One region of the Sinorhizobium alkalisoli genome, then DNA from elsewhere that is predicted to be linked to it. Evidence: riboswitches for the same ligand, from Rfam matches in the RefSeq annotation. Region 1 holds a riboswitch; the other holds the start of a gene.
What was found. Region 1 has a riboswitch for S-adenosylmethionine ahead of EKH55_RS00630 (O-succinylhomoserine sulfhydrylase). Riboswitches for the same ligand answer to the same signal wherever they lie in the genome.

Region 1 (9,106 bases):
ACGGCCTTCCACTGCTCGGATAGTCTAGGCCTACGGCGTCCTTTGTGCGCTCCAAAGGACGAACGTTGCACCTGATCGGTTTGATGAAAGGCGCACCAGTTTTTATAGCGTCGTCTCCCCCCTCGAGCGCCAGGCACAGCTGGGCGATGTGCATTGGGAGCGATGGCAAGGGACGGCGTCGATCGCGTTCGGGGATGGAATTCGACATGCTCTCACACGACAGCATCTGGCGCGCGATCGACGCGCTGGCAGAGCGTCATCGGCTTTCGCCTTCGGGGCTCGCGCGCCGGGCCGGCCTTGATCCGACCTCCTTCAACCGCTCGAAACGCAAATCCCGCGACGGCCGCGATCGCTGGCCCTCGACGGAATCGATCTCGAAAATCCTCGATGCAACCGGCGCGACGGTTGAGCAGTTCACTGCACTCCTGCAGCCCGGGAGTGGGGCTGCGCGCCCGGCGGGTATTCCGCTGCTCGGCTTCGCCCAGGCCGGTTCCGGCGGATATTTCGATGACGGCGGCTTTCCGGCCGGGCAAGGCTGGGATGAGATCGACTTTCCCGTCTCTGATGGGGATAGGGCGGGGGTCTATGCGCTCGAAGTCCAGGGCGACAGCATGCTGCCGCTTTACCGTGACGGCGACATCCTTATTATCGACCCGAGCGCCCACGTGCGGCGCGGCGACCGCGTTGTCGTCCGGACACAAGGGGGCGAAGTCATGGCCAAGATCCTGGCGCGACAGACACCACGCGGCATCGAGCTCATGTCGCTCAACCCCGAACACCCCGATCGCAGTTTCGAGATGAAGGACGTCGAATGGATTGCCCGGATCCTCTGGGCCAGCCAGTAGGACATTCTTGCCGATGCGGCAGCAACTCTTCACCATCGCTGGCGCACTCGCCGCCATTCTGTTCTTTGCCGGTCTCCTGATGGGTGGCGCCGTCGCCATTCGCGACCGCGAACGCGCTTTGCCGCAAGATTTCGTTCTCGATACGCCGGATCTTGCTGCCACGGAAGAGACCACCCCGTTGCAGGACGTGCCCGCCTCGCCCAGGTCACCCGCTGCCGAAAAGGAAGGCGCTGCCGGACAGGGCGCAACCGAAAAGACCGCCCGCCTGCCCTTACGCTCCGTCGATCCCGACCTATTCGCCCTTCCGGAAGACCAGCTTGCGCGGCCGCTTGAACGCATCGCGCCGCGCCCTCCACTGTCCGGGCCGGATAAAGTCCATAAGCCTTCGCCGATCGTTCTTCACCGCCCCGTCGCCCTTGCCGCGGGGCTGGTCAAATCCGGCGACCTCACGCTGCAATTCAGGGAGATAGAGCCGGAAGGCGTCGAAAAGGTCTGCGGGGGAAATGGCGAGGCCTGGCCTTGCGGTATGATCGCGCGCACGGCGTTCCGCAATTTCCTCAGGGGTCGAGCGCTCGTTTGCGATCACATGGAAGAGAAGCCGGACGGAGCCGCGGTCGCCACCTGCTCCGTCGGCGGTCGGAACGCTGCCGAATGGCTTGCGGCGAACGGCTGGGCCATTGCTCTGCCGGGCACATCTCTCGAGGCGGCGACAAACGCCGCGCGAAAAGCGAGGCGTGGCATCTATGGCGAGGATCCGAGGGATCGCGGATCGGCCTCGGGAGGCTTGCAAGCCGGAAGCGAGATTCCCAACTAACCGCTGTTACCTTCCTGGAGTGACCCGATGCCCTCAAGCCTCAGCCAACATGAAGCCCTTGTCTACGTCATGGTGATGATGTCTGCCGTCGACCGCGACATGACCGATGATGAATTCGCGCGTATCGGCGGGCTCGTGCGGTTCCTGCCGGCCTTCGACGGCTTCGACGAGAACGAACTGATTCACATCGGTCGCGAGTGCGCAACCCAGCTTGCCGCTCCCGAGGGCCTTGATGTCACCCTCGAGATGCTGCGCGAGGCACTGCCGCAGCGGCTTCATGATACGGCCTATGCGCTTGCCGTGGAAATCGCTGCCGCCGATCAGCGCATCCGCAACGAGGAGATCCGCCTCCTCCAGTTGCTGCGTGACCGGCTGCAGTTGGACAAACTCACCTGTGCTGCGATCGAACGCGGCGCAATCGCGCGCTTCCGCAGATAGCGCCGGCGGACCGGTCTTTGACAGCACGCCGCGACGCATCCTATCGTCTACAGCGCCGCGCGTCTATTGGACGCGCAAAGGTCGCTGTAGCACTTTGAATTGCTGCATGTCTTTGTCCTTTGATCGAGGTCGATTAAAGGAGACATGCAGTAGCGCATCGGTCCGAAATCGTACCCGATTTTCGGAAAGCTCGATGCGCAGATTCAAAGCGTTACAGCGACCTTTGCGCGTCTGAAGAGACGCGCGGCGCTGTAGCGGGTTGATCAGGAATGACGGACGAACAGCTTTTCTTGGGTTTCGCTGAACCGGTCTGGCGGCTGGTGGCCTTTACGACTGCCTTCGCTGCCCTGGCCGTCCTCGAGCTCTTGCACCCGCGGCTCGAACGGCCGGAACTGACGCGCATGCTGAAGGGCCGTCGCTGGGCGACGAATTTCGCAATTTTCGTTGCGTCTTCCGTGCTTTTGCGCATCGCCTTTCCGGCAGCCGCCGTCGGCGTCGCAATCTGGACTGAAGCGCGCGGGATCGGCATCCTGCCCGGCTTCGGCGTCACGCAGCTTCTCGGCGGGATCATCGCCTTCGTTGCGCTCGACTTTGCCGTCTGGCTGGAGCACGTGGTGTTCCACAAAGTCCCTCTGCTGTGGCGCGTCCACCGGGTCCATCACAGCGACCCCGGGGTGGACGTGACGACGGCGCTTCGCTTCCATCCGCTGGAGATCCTGCTCTCGATGGTCTGGAAGGGCCTCGTCATTATGCTGCTCGGCGCCCCGGCGCTCGCCGTCCTGATCTTCGAGATCGTTCTCAATGCCTGCGCAATGTTCAACCACGCCAATCTGCGGCTGCCAGGCAAGGCCGACCGGTTCTTGCGGCGGGTGATCGTCACGCCGGACATGCACCGCATTCACCATTCCGTCGAGAGGGGCGAAACCGATTCCAATTACGGCTTCAACCTTTCCATCTGGGACCGGCTGTTTGCGACCTATGTCGCGCACCCGGCAAGCGGTGACGCGATCGAAACGGGCTTGAAGGTCTATGGGCGGGTCGACCCGACGAAGCTTGTCTGGTCGATGCTCCTGCCGTTTCGGCGAGAATAGCCCGCATAGGCGCGCGGCGCCGCCGGCCAGGCATTCAGCCGTTCAATAGATCCCATTCGGGAAATAGCGCAGGTAGATCTCTTCGAGCCCGCCGCTGCGCGAAAGTGCCAGCAGGGCATGGTCGATCGCCTGGGCCAGGGCGGGCTCGGTCTTGCGGCTGACGATCGTCAGCCCTTCGCCAAGGAAGCGGTGCGAGAAATAGGCGCCTTCCATCAGACTGCAGCAGCCGGCGGCCCCGCTGCCGGAAACCCAAAAGGAGAGTTGCATACCGTCGGAAAAGGCGGCCGCGATCGAGCCTTCCCGCAGGGCGGAGAGCATCGCATCCCGATCGGAAAAGGCCTGGGCTTTGAGCCGAGGGAAGAAGGCCTTGAACATAGCCTCGTGCGTCGTAGCGGAGACGACGCCTATGGGCTTGCCGGCGAGATCGGCTGGGCTTTCCAAGCCGTTTGCCGCCTTCGTGTTGAGAATGAAGCGGGCCGGCAATTGCATGAAAGCCCTGGAAAATGCAAAGCTCCGCCGCAGTTCCGGCGTGACGGCGATGCCGGCGGCGACCGCCTCCCCCCGCCCCTCTTCCAGAGCGGGGGCCAATTCCTCATAAGTCACCGCCTGGATCTGGCATTTCGGCTCGATCTCGAGTTCCCGACAAATTTCGCGGGCGAGGTCGACATGGAAGCCCGAGAGTTTTCCGGACTGGTCGATGAAGTTGAAGGGTGGAAAATCGACGGTGGTGAGAAAGCGCAATCGCGGTAGCGCGCTCAAGTCGGGTTTGGCGATGCGCTCGCGGGCGTCGAAAAGCAAAGGGAGGCCCTTCGGCTCGGCCAGCGCCGTACCGGCGGCAAGCGACGTGCAAACGGCCACGAATCCGACTATGGCCCGAAGCAGGATTTGAATTCCACTTGCCACGGCCCCACGCCCACGGGGGGAAGAAATGGAGCGGGTGATCGGGATCGAACCGACGACATCAAGCTTGGGAAGCTGGCGTTCTACCACTGAACTACACCCGCGTCAGAAGCGGAAATTTCCTCAACGGCCGCGATCTGTCAAGCACAATGCTCACTCGGCGCGAAAATGCTTTGAGAGCTTGAGCCCCTGCGCCTGGTAATTCGACCCGAGATCAAGGCCGTAGAGCCCGTCGGGTCGCTCCAGCATGTGCTCGTAGATCAGGCGCCCAACGATCTGCCCGTGTTCGAGAATGAAGGGCACCTCGTGGCTGCGGACCTCGAGCACCGCGCGGCTGCCGCTGCCCCCTGCGGAGGCATGGCCGAAGCCCGGGTCGAAAAAGCCGGCATAGTGGACGCGGAATTCGCCGACAAGCGGATCGAAGGGGGTCATTTCGGCGGCATAGAGAGGCGGCACGTGCACCGCCTCGCGCGAGACGAGGATGTAGAATTCGTCCGGATCGAGGATCAGATCGTCGCGGCCGCGGCTATAGAGTGGCTCCCAGAAGTCGAAGACGGGGTGTTGGGCCTTCTTGTCGACATCTACGACAGAGGTGTGGTGCTTGCCGCGATAGCCGATCAGCCCATCCGGACCGGTGCCCTTGAGATCGATCGATAGCGCGATGCCGCCGCCCGTGATGTTCGGCTGCTCGCTGGCAACGAGCGTGTCGCTCTCGTGCAGCGCCAGTAATTCCCGTTCGGAAAGCAGCGATTGCCCCACACGGAAGCGGATTTGCGAGAGCCGCGAGCCGCGGCGCACGACGATCGGGAAAGTCCGTGGGCTGATTTCAAGATAGAGCGGGCCGCTATAACCGGCCGGAATCTTATCGAACTCCTGTGCCCGGTCGGTGATGACGCGGGTGAAGATGTCGAGCCGTCCGGTCGAGCTTTTCGGGTTGGCCGAGGCCGACATGTTCTCCGGCAGCGCAAGGCTTTCCATCAACGGCACGATGTAGACGCAGCCCGTTTCCAACACCGCGCCTTCGCTGAGATCGACGACGTGCAGTTTCAGCCGATCGAGCTTGTCGGCGACAAGATGCGCCGGCCCAGGCATGAAGCTCGCGCGCACCCGGAAGGCCTTGGAACCGAGGCGAAGATCGAGGCTGGCCGGTTGGATCTGGTCATGATCCAGCGCCCTTTCGCTCTTCAACCGTCCCGAAGCGTGCAGCGCGGCAATCGCGCGGTCGGCCAATATCCCTGTTTCGCGGGCCATTGCGTTCCTCTTCTCAATCTGCCAGACAAAACCAAACTCCGGGAATTGACGCAAGCACAGCCAAGCAGTATTGCAGCTTTATCCCGTGGTGATTTGGCCGGTCGGCTTGCAGCCACGTTAAACAAATAGCTAAAAAGGCCGGGTTTCGAACCGGCCGTTTTGCGGCCGGTTTTTTTGTTTTTGAAAGTGATTGTCCGATGAGCAAGAACTGGCGCCCGGCAACCCAACTCGTCCACGGTGGAACGCTCCGCTCTGAGTATGGCGAAACCTCCGAAGCGATCTTCCTGACGCAAGGCTTCGTCTACGAGAGCTCGGAAGCCGCGGAAGCGCGCTTCAAGGGCGAGACCGACGGCTTCATCTACGCCCGCTACGGCAGCCCGACCAACGACATGTTCGAGAAGCGCATGTGCATGCTCGAAGGCGCCGAGGATGCGCGCGCCACCGCCTCCGGAATGGCGGCCGTATCCGCGGCGATCCTCTGCCAGGTGAAGGCCGGCGATCATATCGTTGCCGCGCGGGCGCTTTTCGGCTCCTGCCGCTGGGTCGTGGAGACGCTTGCGCCGAAATATGGCGTCGAATGCACCCTCGTCGACGGCCGCGATCTTGCCAATTGGGAGAAGGCGATCCGCCCGAATACCAAGGTCTTCTTCCTGGAAAGCCCGACCAATCCGACGCTGGAGGTCATCGACATCGCCGGCGTCGCCCGCCTCGCCGACCAGGTCGGCGCCAAGCTCGTCGTCGACAACGTCTTCGCGACGCCGCTCTTCCAGAAGCCGCTGGAACTCGGCGCCCATGTCGTCGTCTATTCCGCGACGAAGCACATCGACGGCCAGGGTCGCTGTCTTGGCGGCGTGGTGCTCTCCAGCAAGGAGTGGATCGACGAGAACCTGCACGATTATTTCCGCCACACCGGTCCGGCCATGTCTCCCTTCAACGCCTGGACGCTGCTGAAGGGCGTCGAAACCCTGCCGCTGCGTGTAAGACAGCAGACGGATAATGCGCGTCGAATTGCAGATTTCCTTGCCGAGCAGCCGCAGGTCGCTCGTGTTCTCTATCCGGGCCGCAGGGATCATCCGCAGGCCGACATCATCGCCAAGCAGATGAGCGGCGGTTCGACGCTTGTTGCCTTCGAACTCAAGGGCGGCAAGGAGGCGGCCTTCGCGCTGCAGAACGCGCTCGAGATCATAAGGATTTCCAACAATCTCGGCGACGCCAAGAGCCTGATCACGCATCCGGCAACGACGACCCACAAGAACCTCTCCGATGAAGCCCGGGCCGAACTCGGCATTTCCGCCGGCACCGTCCGCCTTTCGGCGGGCATCGAGGACGGCGACGACCTCATCGAGGATTTTGCGCAGGCGCTGAAGGGCGTCAAAGCCTGATCCGCTCAGCCTGAACCCGAAGGAGCTTTGGCCGCCTGCGTCACGCGCGGGCGGCTTTTCATTGTTTGTCCTGGAAAGCGAGACGCGCCAGCACGATCCGGGACAAAGCGGTGTAAAGACAGACAGCGGCGAAGAACGCGGCAAGAGTTGGAAACCAGGAAGGGAAAAGACAGCAGGCGAGAAAAAAGGCGATCGTCTCCGTCGCCTCGGCGATCCCCGTGGTGAAATAGAGCGATTTCGCGCCTCTTACCTCGGTCGTCATCGCCCGCTTTTCCGCCATGACGGCGAATGCGAGAAAGGTGGCGCCGTTGAGATAGAAGGAAAACAGCAGGAAGCCGCCGGCGAGGCCGTTGGCGGCCGAGTCGGCAATGACGAAAGCGAGCGGGATCGCGCCGTAGAAGGCGAAGTCGAGGACGATGTCGAGAAAGCCCCCGAGATCCGTCTTGCGGCTGGCGCGGGCGACGGCACCGTCGAGGCCATCACATAGCCGGCTGAACAGGATCAAGGCTGCGCCGGAGAAATAGAATTCAAAGGCGATCAGGACGGCGGCCAGAAGACCGAGCAGAAAACCGGCAATGGTCACCGTATCGGCCCCGACGCCATGGTTTGCAAGCGCCATTCCGATCCGATCCAGTATTGGCTCGAGCCGCCTGCGCACAGCCCCGTCGAGCATGTCTCAGTCCTTCAAGTGAAAATTGTGTACGACTCGGGCGATATTGCCGTTATTCTTCACGAAACCTTATTGCTATAGGATATCCGCACGGAATTGGAACAGGATGTCGAAACATGTATCGCGCACTCACTCGCGACATAGAAGTCACGGTAGAGCCGTACTATCTGGAAGAGCAGTCTGATCCCGACGACAGCCGTTATGTTTGGGGTTACCGCATCGTCATATCGAACCATTCCGAAATCGCCGTTCGGCTGGTGACCCGCTACTGGCATATTACCGACGAGAACGGGCAGGTCGACGAGGTCAGCGGATCCGGCGTTATCGGCGAACAGCCGCTGCTCAATCCCGGCGATACCTACGAATATTCCTCCGGCTGTCCGCTGGACACGCCTTCTGGCGTCATGTTCGGCCACTACAGCATGGAGGCGGAGGACGGAGAGACCTTCAACGTCGCGATCCCCGCCTTCTCGCTGGACACCCCCGGGCAGGTTCGCACACTGAACTAGCGCATCGGCCCGATTTTCGGAGAGCTCGATGCGCAGATCCAATGAATTACAGCGACATCAGCGCGCCTGAAAAGACGCGCGGCGCTGTGGTCCTGCCCCTTACTCCCCCATTCGAGAGCTGGAGCGGGGCGCACAGGCGCCCCGTCCGTCTGCTACCGCGAGTGCACCTCGGTCGCCTCGAAGCGATAGGTGGTGGAGCAGAATTCGCAGGTCACCTTGATCAGCCCGTCCTCGATGCTGCTCTCAATGTCCTCCTGACTGAGCCCCTCCAACACGTTGCGGATCTTATCGCGCGAGCAACTGCATCGATCGTAGACAGCCTGGGGCTGATAGACGCGGACGCCGCGCTCATGGAACAGCCGGTAGAGTAAGCGTTCGGTGCCGACCGTCGGGTCGGTGAGTTCGTCGGTGTCGATCGTCTCGACCATTACCTTGGCTTCTGTCCAGAGATCATCCTCCTCAAAGAGGCCGTTGCTGCTGCCATCGTCGCCGTCACCGCCGTGCAGGTCCGGCTGGCGCATCCGCTCCGGAGCCTCGGGCAGGAACTGAGCCACCATGCCGCCGGCGCGCCAGCGGTGCCGCGGCTTGCCGTTTTCGTCGCGGTCGAGTAGCTCGGCAACGCCGAGGCGCACCTTGGTCGGGATCTGCTCCGATTGGCGGAAATAAACGCCAGCGATCTCCTCGAGCGTCGCACCATCAAGCGCGACGATGCCCTGGTAGCGCTGCGTGTGGGCGCCCTGATCGATGGTGAAGGCCAGGATGCCCTTGCCCAGGAGCTCGTGCGGCTGAGTACGGCCGCCCTTCTCGGCTGCCGCAAGCGCCTCCTCGTCAAAGCGCGCATAGGCACGCACCCGGTCGGGCGTCGAAAAATCGGCAACGACGAGGTCGACCGGGCCATCGCTCTGCGTCTGCACGACGAGCTTGCCTTCGAATTTCAGCGAGGTGCCGAGCAAAACCGTCAGCACCACCGTCTCCGCGAGCAGCCGGGCAACCGGAAGCGGATAGTTGTGCCGCTCGAGGATCGCGTCGAGCATCGGACCAAGCTGAACGGCGCGGCCGCGGACGTCGAGATCCTCGACATGAAAGGGCACGACATGATCGTCACCGGCGAAATCGAACTCGCCCAGCCCCGGTGCTATCTCCGTCATCGCTTGCTCCTTGTCTCGCAGGCGCTGGTCGCCGGGCATCGAATGCCCTCGTGCAACC
Region 2 (9,106 bases), 720 kb from region 1:
TGCGGTGCCGATGACGCTCGGCCAGGAATTCGACGCCTTCGCCGTCAATCTCGGCGAGGACGTCGATCGCATCGGCGAGATCCTGCGTCTTCTCTGCGAGGTCAATCTGGGCGGCACCGCCATCGGCACCGGCCTCAACACCCACCCGGACTACGCCGTTCTCGCGGTTCGCCATCTCGCCGAGATTTCGGGCAAGCCGGTGGTGCCGGCCGCCAACCTGATCGAGGCGACCTCGGACATGGGTGCCTTCGTGCTCTTTTCCGGCCTGCTCAAGCGGCTGGCCATCAAGCTTTCGAAGCTCGCCAACGATCTGCGCCTCCTGTCCAGCGGACCGCGCGCCGGGCTCGGCGAGATCGTGCTGCCGGCGATGCAGCCCGGCTCATCGATCATGCCCGGCAAGGTCAATCCGGTCATTCCCGAGGCGGTGAACCAGGTTGCCTATCAGGTCATCGGCAATGACCTTGCCGTGACGCTGGCAGCCGAAGCCGGCCAGCTCCAGCTTAATGCCATGGAACCGCTGATCGTCTATAACCTGTTCTCATCGATCAAGATGCTGGCGACCGCCTGCCGCATCCTCGAAGAGCGCTGCATCCGCGGCATCCGCGCCAATCGCGAGCAGTGCCGCCGGCACGTGGAACAGAGCATCGGGATCGTGACCGCTCTCGTGCCGCATATCGGCTACGCCAACGCCACGCGCATCGCCGCCGAGGCGCTTGCAAGTGGCGCCACCGTGCGCGAACTGGTGGCGGCCGAAGGGCTGCTGACGCCGGCGGAACTCGACCGGTTGCTGAGCCCGCAGGCAATGCTCAGTCCCGCAGCAGGTATCGCATGAGCCGGCGCGTCCTCATCCTGCATACGGGCGGCACCATCGGCATGGAAGCCGCGCCCGGCGGCCTCAAGCCGATGGCCGGCTTTGGCGCCCTGCTCAAGCGCAGGCTCGGCGAAACGGCCTCGGCGACGCCGCTCCCGGATTGCGATGTCGTCGAGCTCGACAGCCTGATCGACAGCGCCAATCTGCAGCCGGCGCAATGGCCGGTCATTGCCGGCGAGCTCGTCCGCCGCTGGGATGCCTATGACGGCTTCGTCGTGCTGCACGGCACCGACACGATGGCGTGGACGGCTTCGGCGCTCTCCTTCATGCTGCGCGGCCTCGACAAGCCCGTGATCCTGACGGGCGCGCAGATTCCGCTGACGGCGCCGCGCAGCGACGGGCTCGAAAATCTCGAGATGGCGCTGATCCTCGCCGCGCAGTATCCGCTGCGCGAAGTCGGCCTCTGTTTCGGCCGCAAGCTCTTGCGCGGCAACCGCAGCCGCAAGATCGCGACCGACCGCTTCGATGCCTTCGACTCGCCCAATTATCCGGCGATCGCCGAGGCCGGCATCAACATCGTGCTGCGCCGGGAGCTGTTGCTCGCCGCCGAGCCCAAGGCCTTCTTTCTGCCGGACCATTTCGATCCGGAGGCCGTGGCGGTCATCACCATCCACCCCGGCCTTTCGCCGCGCGTCGTCGAGGCGGTGCTCTCCGATCCGATGCTCAAAGGCGTTGTGCTGCGCAGCTACGGCGTCGGCAATGTGCCGGAAGCAAACGCGCGGCTGCTCGCCGCCCTCGGCGCGGCGCTCAAGCGCGGCGTCACGGTGGTCAACACGACGCAATGCGTGATCGGCGCGGTGGCGCAGGACACCTATGCCACAGGCGCCGCGCTTGCCCGCATCGGCGCGGTGTCGGGCGCCGACATGACGCTCGAGGCGGCCTTTGCCAAGCTGCACGTGCTAATCGCCGAGGGATTGCCGCCCGAGGACATTCGCGCCCGCATGGCGGTGCCGCTCGCGGGCGAGATGATCGCCGGTTGAAGCTCAGCTTTTCGTGAAAACGTAGTCGGTTTCCTGGCGGAGCGTTTCGCCCGGGCGCAGCACCGCCCTCGGGAAGCCGTCGTGATTGATGGCGTCCGGCCAGATCTGGGTTTCAAGGCAGAAGCCGGCGAAGGGGCCATAGGGGCGGCCTTCGAGACCCGGAGCCGAGACGTTGAGCTTGCTGCCGGTATAGAGCTGGACCCCCGGCTCGGTGGTCAGCACCTCCAGCGTCACGCCGGACCCGATGCTGCGCACCAGCGCTATCGAGCGCTTCTCCATGCGCTCGGGCGAGAGGCAGAAATTGTGGTCATAGGCAATCCCGTTGCCGTCCATCTGCCGCCGCATCGAGGTCATTTCCCGGAGATCGAAGACGGTGCCTGCAACCGGACGGATCTCGCCGGTCGGGATAAGATGCTCGTCCACCGGCAGGTAGTGGTCGGCGGCGATCATGATGTCATGCCCGAGCGCGTCGACGCTGCCGTCGAGATTGAAGTAGCTGTGCTGGCATAAATTGGCGAGCGTCGGCGCGTCGGTGGCCGATTCGTAGAGGACGTTCAACGTGCCGCCCGGCTTCAGGCGATAGGTGCAGGTGATCGTGCAGTTGCCCGGATAGCCGGCCCGGCCGTCGGGATCGGTGATCCTGAGCGTGACGCTGTCCCCGGTCCTCGCGATGATCGTCCAATTGCGCTTGCCGATATTGTCGCTTCCGCCATGCAGATGCGTGACGCCCTTCTCGTTGAGCTCGAGCTGATAGACCTTGCCGTCGAGGGTGAAGCGTCCTTCGCCGATCCGGTTGGCATTGCGGCCGGGGGTGGCGCCGAAATAGGAGGAATAGGCGGGATAGCTGTCGAAATCCTCGAATCCGAGCACGAGCGGCGGCGCATGGCCTTCGAGCCTGAGATCCTGGATGACGGCCCCCCAGCTCAGAACCTTCGCCGTCAGCCCGCCACCGCTGAGGGTCACGCGGTGGACCGGTTCGCCGGAAGGCAGGTGGCCGAAGACTTCCGTGTCGGTGCTCATTTTCTGTCCCTCGCTCCTTATCCCGATGCCGGCGCCAAACTGCGTCATTTCCAGCCATGCGGCAACGGGAAAGTTCAGCGGGGCAATTGCTTGGTCGCCGCCTGCAGACCGGCGTGCGTCACCGTGATCTTTTCCGTCTTCAGTTCGAGGAAGAAGGGAATGAACATTAAGGCTCGGCACCGATCTTCGCGAGTTCGTAGGGCGTCGTCTGGTAGATCTCGTTGATCCAGTTGCCGAAGAAGAGATGCGCATGGCTGCGCCAACGGTTCTGCGGCGGCAGCGCCGCGTCGTTGTGCGGGAAATAGTCGTGCGGCAGCTTGATCGGCACGCCGGCATCGACGTCGCGGAAATATTCCTCCGACAGCGAGGTGGAATCATATTCGACGTGATTGAACATGTAGAGCCGGTTGCCCTTCCGTTCGTGCACGAGGCAGACGCCCATCTCCTTCGATTCCATCAGGATCTCGAGCCCCGGCACCCGCTCGATATCGGCGCGGCGCACCTCCGTCCAGCGCGAGACGGGCACGGCGAAATCATCGGAAAAGCCGTTCAGATAGACCGACGAAGGCTTCAGGTTCTGGTGCCGGTAGACGCCGAAGGCCTTTTCTTTCAGCGAATATTTCGGGACGCCGTGGAAATGGTAGATCGCCGCCATGGCGCCCCAGCAGACATTCATGGTCGAATGCACATTGGTCGCCGTCCAGTCGAAGATGCGCTTAAGCTCGTCCCAATAGGTGACCTCCTCGTAGTCGAGGGTCTCGACCGGCGCGCCGGTGATGATGAAACCGTCGAACTTGCGGCCCTTCACCTCCTCCCAGGTCTCATAAAAGGCGAGCAGATGATCCTCCGGCGTGTTCTTCGGCCGATAGCCGTTGACCCGCACCAGCGACAGTTCGACCTGCAGGGGCGTGGCGCCGATCAGCCGCGCCATCTGGAGCTCGGTCTTGATCTTGTTCGGCATGAGATTGAGAAGCCCGATCTGGAGCGGGCGGATGTCCTGCCGGATCGCCGCGGTCTCTGTCATCACCCGCACACCCTCGTTGACCAGGGTCTCGAAGGCGGGCAGCGCGTCGGGAATCTTGATGGGCATGGGCTCCACTCGATCAATACAAAAAAACCGGCGGCGAGATCATCGCGACCGGTCCTCGGAAATCGTTCTCCTCGGCCCTTTAGCGACTTCTTTAACGTGGCTGCAAGCCGGCCGGCCAAATCACCACGGATCGTTTGATAGCGCGAGGACTGCCGTATGGTCAACGAAAAACGATTCCGGATGGCCAAAGAAGGACGCGCGGAAGGACGCGCGCATTAATGAGCCGGCTACCGAATTGCGCCAAGCGATCCTGCGTTCCATGGTCGAGCGATCCTCAGGTCGTGGTCGGCGACATAGTGCATCGGCTCGTCGTTCTCCTCAGCCTCTGAACGCCGTGACCTCGATCTCGATCAGCATTTCCGGGCGGATCAGGTCGCAGACGATCATCGTCGCGGCCGGACGGATGTCGCCGAACAGCTCGCCGAAGATCGGAAAGACGCGGTCGGCGAAGCTGGCGTCCGTGACGTAGCAATGGCTGCGCACGACATCCGAGAGCGAGAAGCCGCCCTCCTTGAGCGCGCCCTCGATCGTCTTCAGACAGTTGCGCGCCTGTTCCTCCACCGTCTCCGGCATGATCATGGTGGCATAATCGTAGCCGGTCGTGCCGGAGAGGAAGCACCAGTCGCCCTTGACGACGGCACGCGAATAGCCTGCCGCCTTCTCGAAGGGCGAACCGGAGGAAATAAGCCTGGCCGCCACTGGGCGCTTATGCCCAGGGCCGGGAGGTAGCGGTTGCCGTCTCGAAATTGTCGATGGCGCTCGCCTTCTCCAGCGTCAGGCCGATATCGTCGAGGCCGTTCAGCAGGCAATGGCGCTTGAAGGCGTCGATCTCGAACTTGATCGAACCGCCATCCGGGCCGGTGATCTCCTGCGCCTCGAGATCGACGGTGAGCACCGCATTGGAGCCGCGGCTGGCGTCGTCCATCAGCTTGTCGAGGTCGGCCTGGCTGACGACGATCGGCAGGATGCCGTTCTTGAAACAGTTGTTGTAGAAGATATCGGCGAACGAGGTCGAGATGACGCAGCGGATGCCGAAGTCGAGGAGTGCCCAGGGCGCGTGTTCGCGCGAGGAGCCGCAACCGAAATTGTCGCCGGCGACGAGAATCCTGGCGTCCTGGTAGGCCGGCTTGTTGAGCACGAAGTCCGGGTTCAGCGTGCCGTCTTCGTTGTAGCGGGATTCGGCGAAAAGCCCCTTGCCGAGGCCGGTGCGCTTGATCGTCTTCAGGTAGTCCTTCGGAATGATCATGTCCGTGTCGACGTTGACGACGGGCAAGGGCGCGGCAACGCCGGTAAGCTTGACGAACTTTTCCATGTCTTGGCCTTCGATTTCAGCGGGAAGTGTTGGCAGAAGCGTTTAGATCAGTTTTGCGCTGAATTGAAGGAGAATCTGCGTTTGCCGGACTCGGGTAACCGAGCGCAATGGTCGTTGAAGGCAGATCACAGATCGATGATCGTGCCGCGGCCGTCGTTCCAGATCCGTATTTCCCGCTCTCGACCGGCGGAAGCCGCGCGGGTATGCGCTGGCCGCGGCCGCGGGCCGAGTCTTGCGGCGATCGCGCTGCCGATCGCGATCGCGGCGGCGATGCCGGCAAGCGCCAGCGCGAGGGAAGCGGTGAAGACGAGAGCGGCCAGCGAGAGGACGATGGCCGCGGTCATGAAAAGAACAGAGCGGATGCTGCGCATAGGACTACCTTTCTGTCACGCATGTGGGTGTGCGCCCGCGCGCTTGCAAGGGGCGCAGGAGAGCTGCAAGAGCGCCGGCTTGCGCGAAAGCGCAAAGGGGGGCACAACGACGCCTATGACGAGACCGACCGACCACCATCCCGTGCGGCTGCGCCGCTCCGTGCTCTCCGTTCCGGCGGACAACCCCCGTGCGCTCGCCAAGGTCAAGGTTCTGACCGCCGATGCCGTCATCTTCGATCTCGAGGATGCCGTGGCGCCCGAGCGCAAGAGAGAGGCGCGCGACGCGCTGGTACGGCATCTTTCCGAGGACCGGCCTGAGATCGAAACGGTCATCCGCATCAACCGGACGGAGGCGGGGTTCGACGAACTGGATCTTGCCGCCGCACTCGCCGTCAGTGCCGATGCGGTCCTCCTGCCCAAGGTCGAAGTCCCCGCCGACATTCAGGCCGCTCTCGACTGGCTCGCGGAAAACGACGCACCGGAAAGCGTGAGGCTCTGGGCGATGATCGAGACGCCGCGCGGCGTGATCAATGCGCCGGCGATCGCCGAGACCGGGCGCACGCGCGCCGGCCGGCTCGACTGCCTCGTCGTCGGCCTGAATGATATGAGAAAGGCGACCGGCGTCGCCGACCTCCCGAGCCGCCCCTATCTCCTGTCCTGGCTGATGCAGATCCTCCTTGCCGCCCGCGGCAGCGGTCTCGATGCCGTCGATGCGGTCTTCAACGACTTCCGCGATGCGCAAGGTTTCGAAACCGAGTGCCGGCAGGGACGCGACATGGGCTACGACGGCAAGATGCTGATCCACCCGGCCCAGATTGCTTTCGCCAACGACGCCTTCGGCATCGATGACGCAGCGCTCGCGGAGGCGCGCGCGATCATCGCCGCCTTTGCCCTTCCGGAAAATTCCGGCAAAGGCGTGATCAGTCTCAACGGCCGCATGGTCGAGCGGCTGCATCTGGACGAAGCGCAGAAACTCGCCGCCAAGGCGGATATCATCGAAACACGAAAGGCAAGATCGTGAAACTCTATCGCTTTCTCACCGGCCCCGACGACGCCTCCTTCTGCCATAAGGTGACGGCGGCGCTGAACCAGGGATGGGAGCTCCACGGCAATCCGACCTATGCCTTCAACGCCGACACCCAGCATATGCAGTGCGGCCAGGCGGTGGTGAAGGAAGTGTCGGGCAAGGATTACCATCCGGACGTCAAGCTCTCGGAAGAGTGAGCGCAACGTCGCGATCGTCTCCCTGTAGCGAGAGGTCAATCGAGAACGCGCGGCGGCCGACGACGACTTGTCGCCGTGTCATGCGAGTTGGGAAGCGGCCGACATCAGTTCTTCGGGATTCAACGCCCGGCATACGTTTCGGCCATCCTCTTCGACTTCGGTGAAACTCCAGCGTACCACGCCGTCGCGGTCGAGCAGGAAATGGCCGACAAGCTGCATATGACCGGGTATCCGCACCTGCTCATCGGCTTCCGTGACTTCATACCCGTCCTTGCTGCTGAGAAGATCGCCGCCGCTCGCCGGATTCATCGGTTCGGGCAACTCCCCCGGCCAATCGACCCGCATCGCCGAGACCGCGTCCATTCCGACCCTCTGCGGCCAGTTGGTCTCATTTTCCGTAAACTCGATGAGAGGCAAGCCGAAGACGCGGTGCGAAGCGCGCTCGGTGTCGGATGCGGCGAGCAGGCCGGGTATAGGCTGGTAGCGGAAATAGAGGCGTGCGCGTTCCACCGGGGTGTTGACCACCGCCAGCGAGGCGACGCCTTTCTCGCTAAGGGCCGGGTTGAGCCGGGCCATCGCCGCCACATGGCGTCGGCAGAACGGACAAAGCAGCCCTCGAAACAACCCGATCAACACGGGGCTTCGACCGCGAAAATCATCAAGCGCGATCCTCCCCTCGCGGGATATCGCGTCCAGCACGATGTTGGGGGCCTGGTCGCCCGGCTGTAGCGGATGGTCTGGATAGTGCTCAGACATGGTCGACCTCCTCGCCCGAAGGACCAGCCAAGAAGAGGCAGTATGGCTCAGAATCGAGGCGAAAATGGTCCGGTCGCCGACGGGCAAGCGTAAACAGCTGCGATCCCTGCCGCGGTGAAATGCGCGTCTTTTCAGACGCGCAAAGGTCGCTGTAACTCTTTGAATCGGCGCATTGAGCTTTCCGAAAATCGGGTACGATTTTCGGGCCGATGCGCTAGCCGCCCAGATGTTCGACGCTCGCCTCGATCCGCTCCATGTCGTCGTCGGACAGGCCGAAATGGTGGCCGATCTCGTGGATCAGCACATGGGTGATGATGTCGCCCAGCGTTTCGTCGTTTTCCGCCCAATAATCGAGGATCGGGCGACGGTAGAGAATGATCCGGTTCGGCAGTTCGCCGGTTTCGAGCGTGAAGCGTTCGCCGATGCCGCGGCCTTCGAAGAGGCCGAGCAGGTCGAAAGGCGTCTCCAGCGCCATGTCTTCGAAGACGTCGTCGCTCGGGAAATCGGCAACTTCGATGGTGAGATCCGTCGTCAGCTTGCGGAATTCCTCCGGCAGATGGATGTAGGCTTCAAACGCAAGCTGTTCGAATGTCGTAAGCGTCGGTGCGTGGCGTTCCCGCCAATCTTCGGTCTGGTCTATGCGGGCCATGGGCACTCCTTGTCGCCCTCATATAGCGGTTTCGCCTTTGTTTTTCGAGTGTTGAATTCCACCCGGACGAGGCAAGGAATAAATTCTTACATCATGACGGTTGACTCTTTTCGCAAGCTCTGGAATCCATAAGAACATAACGTGAACATATGATCGGAGTTGACCGTCATGGCCGAGAACGCCGTGCAACGGCAAACCATTCTTTCCCTTCGTGAAAGCATAGCACGGATTGAGAACGGCTGCTCGTCCGCTGTCGTGCCGGCGATCCGGGATGCCGATCGCGGCGGCTTTCGCCGCGGCAGGGAGAGCGCGCCGGACCGCCAGGTCATGCCCCTTGGAATTGCCTCGCTCGACGATGTGCTCAAAGGCGGGTTGCCGCTCGAGGGCCTGGTGGAAATCCGCAATGCCGAAACCCGCGATGCAGGCGCGGCGGCCGGCTTCGTCATGGCGCTTGCCGTTCTCTACCAGCAGCGGAGAAGGGAAAAGGGGCATCTCGCCCCGGTCCTGTGGATCAGCCAGACGCTTGCTGCGCGCGAGGCCGGCAATCCTTATGCCCCCGGACTGAGGAGCTACGGGCTTGATGCGGAACGGCTCCTCTTCGTGTCCGCGGGCAAGGTCAAGGATGCGCTCTGGATCGCCGAGGCGGCGCTTTCGGTGCCGGTCTTCGCCACGATCGTGCTGGAAATCCGCGGCAATCCCGCCTCTCTCGCCTTGAGCGAGAGCCGGCGCCTGCACGTCAAGGCGCGGGCCGGCCAGGTTCCGCTTCTTCTCTTCCGGCAGGCGGGGCATGAGGAGGCGAGCAGCGCCTTTTTCCGCTTCCAGATCAAGCCGGC

Region 2: another riboswitch for S-adenosylmethionine. It lies ahead of metA (homoserine O-acetyltransferase MetA); the one in region 1 lies ahead of EKH55_RS00630 (O-succinylhomoserine sulfhydrylase).

What each region holds. Positions count from the first base shown of each region.
Region 1 covers NZ_CP034909.1:129,234-138,339, reverse strand. Annotated here, with positions in the region: gene EKH55_RS00665 (S24 family peptidase) at 207-845, shown strand; gene EKH55_RS00660 (thermonuclease family protein) at 859-1,659, shown strand; gene EKH55_RS00655 (tellurite resistance TerB family protein) at 1,687-2,097, shown strand; gene EKH55_RS00650 (sterol desaturase family protein) at 2,367-3,188, shown strand; gene EKH55_RS00645 (transporter substrate-binding domain-containing protein) at 3,231-4,073, opposite strand; tRNA gene EKH55_RS00640 (tRNA-Gly) at 4,118-4,192, opposite strand; gene EKH55_RS00635 (2'-deoxycytidine 5'-triphosphate deaminase) at 4,242-5,339, opposite strand; SAM riboswitch at 5,415-5,493, shown strand; gene EKH55_RS00630 (O-succinylhomoserine sulfhydrylase) at 5,537-6,721, shown strand; gene EKH55_RS00625 (CDP-alcohol phosphatidyltransferase family protein) at 6,780-7,394, opposite strand; gene apaG (Co2+/Mg2+ efflux protein ApaG) at 7,508-7,900, shown strand; gene EKH55_RS00615 (Hsp33 family molecular chaperone) at 8,053-9,048, opposite strand.
Region 2 covers NZ_CP034909.1:3,104,103-3,113,208, forward strand. Annotated here, with positions in the region: gene aspA (aspartate ammonia-lyase) at 1-832, shown strand, start outside; gene EKH55_RS14955 (type I asparaginase) at 829-1,851, shown strand; gene EKH55_RS14960 (aldose epimerase family protein) at 1,855-2,871, opposite strand; gene metA (homoserine O-acetyltransferase MetA) at 3,038-3,961, opposite strand; SAM riboswitch at 4,021-4,098, opposite strand; gene EKH55_RS14970 (RidA family protein) at 4,280-4,660, opposite strand; gene leuD (3-isopropylmalate dehydratase small subunit) at 4,668-5,273, opposite strand; gene EKH55_RS14980 (hypothetical protein) at 5,399-5,644, opposite strand; gene EKH55_RS14985 (HpcH/HpaI aldolase/citrate lyase family protein) at 5,760-6,665, shown strand; gene EKH55_RS14990 (DUF1737 domain-containing protein) at 6,662-6,868, shown strand; gene EKH55_RS14995 (redoxin family protein) at 6,947-7,624, opposite strand; gene EKH55_RS15000 (metallopeptidase family protein) at 7,839-8,273, opposite strand; gene EKH55_RS29760 (ImuA family protein) at 8,442-9,106, shown strand, end outside.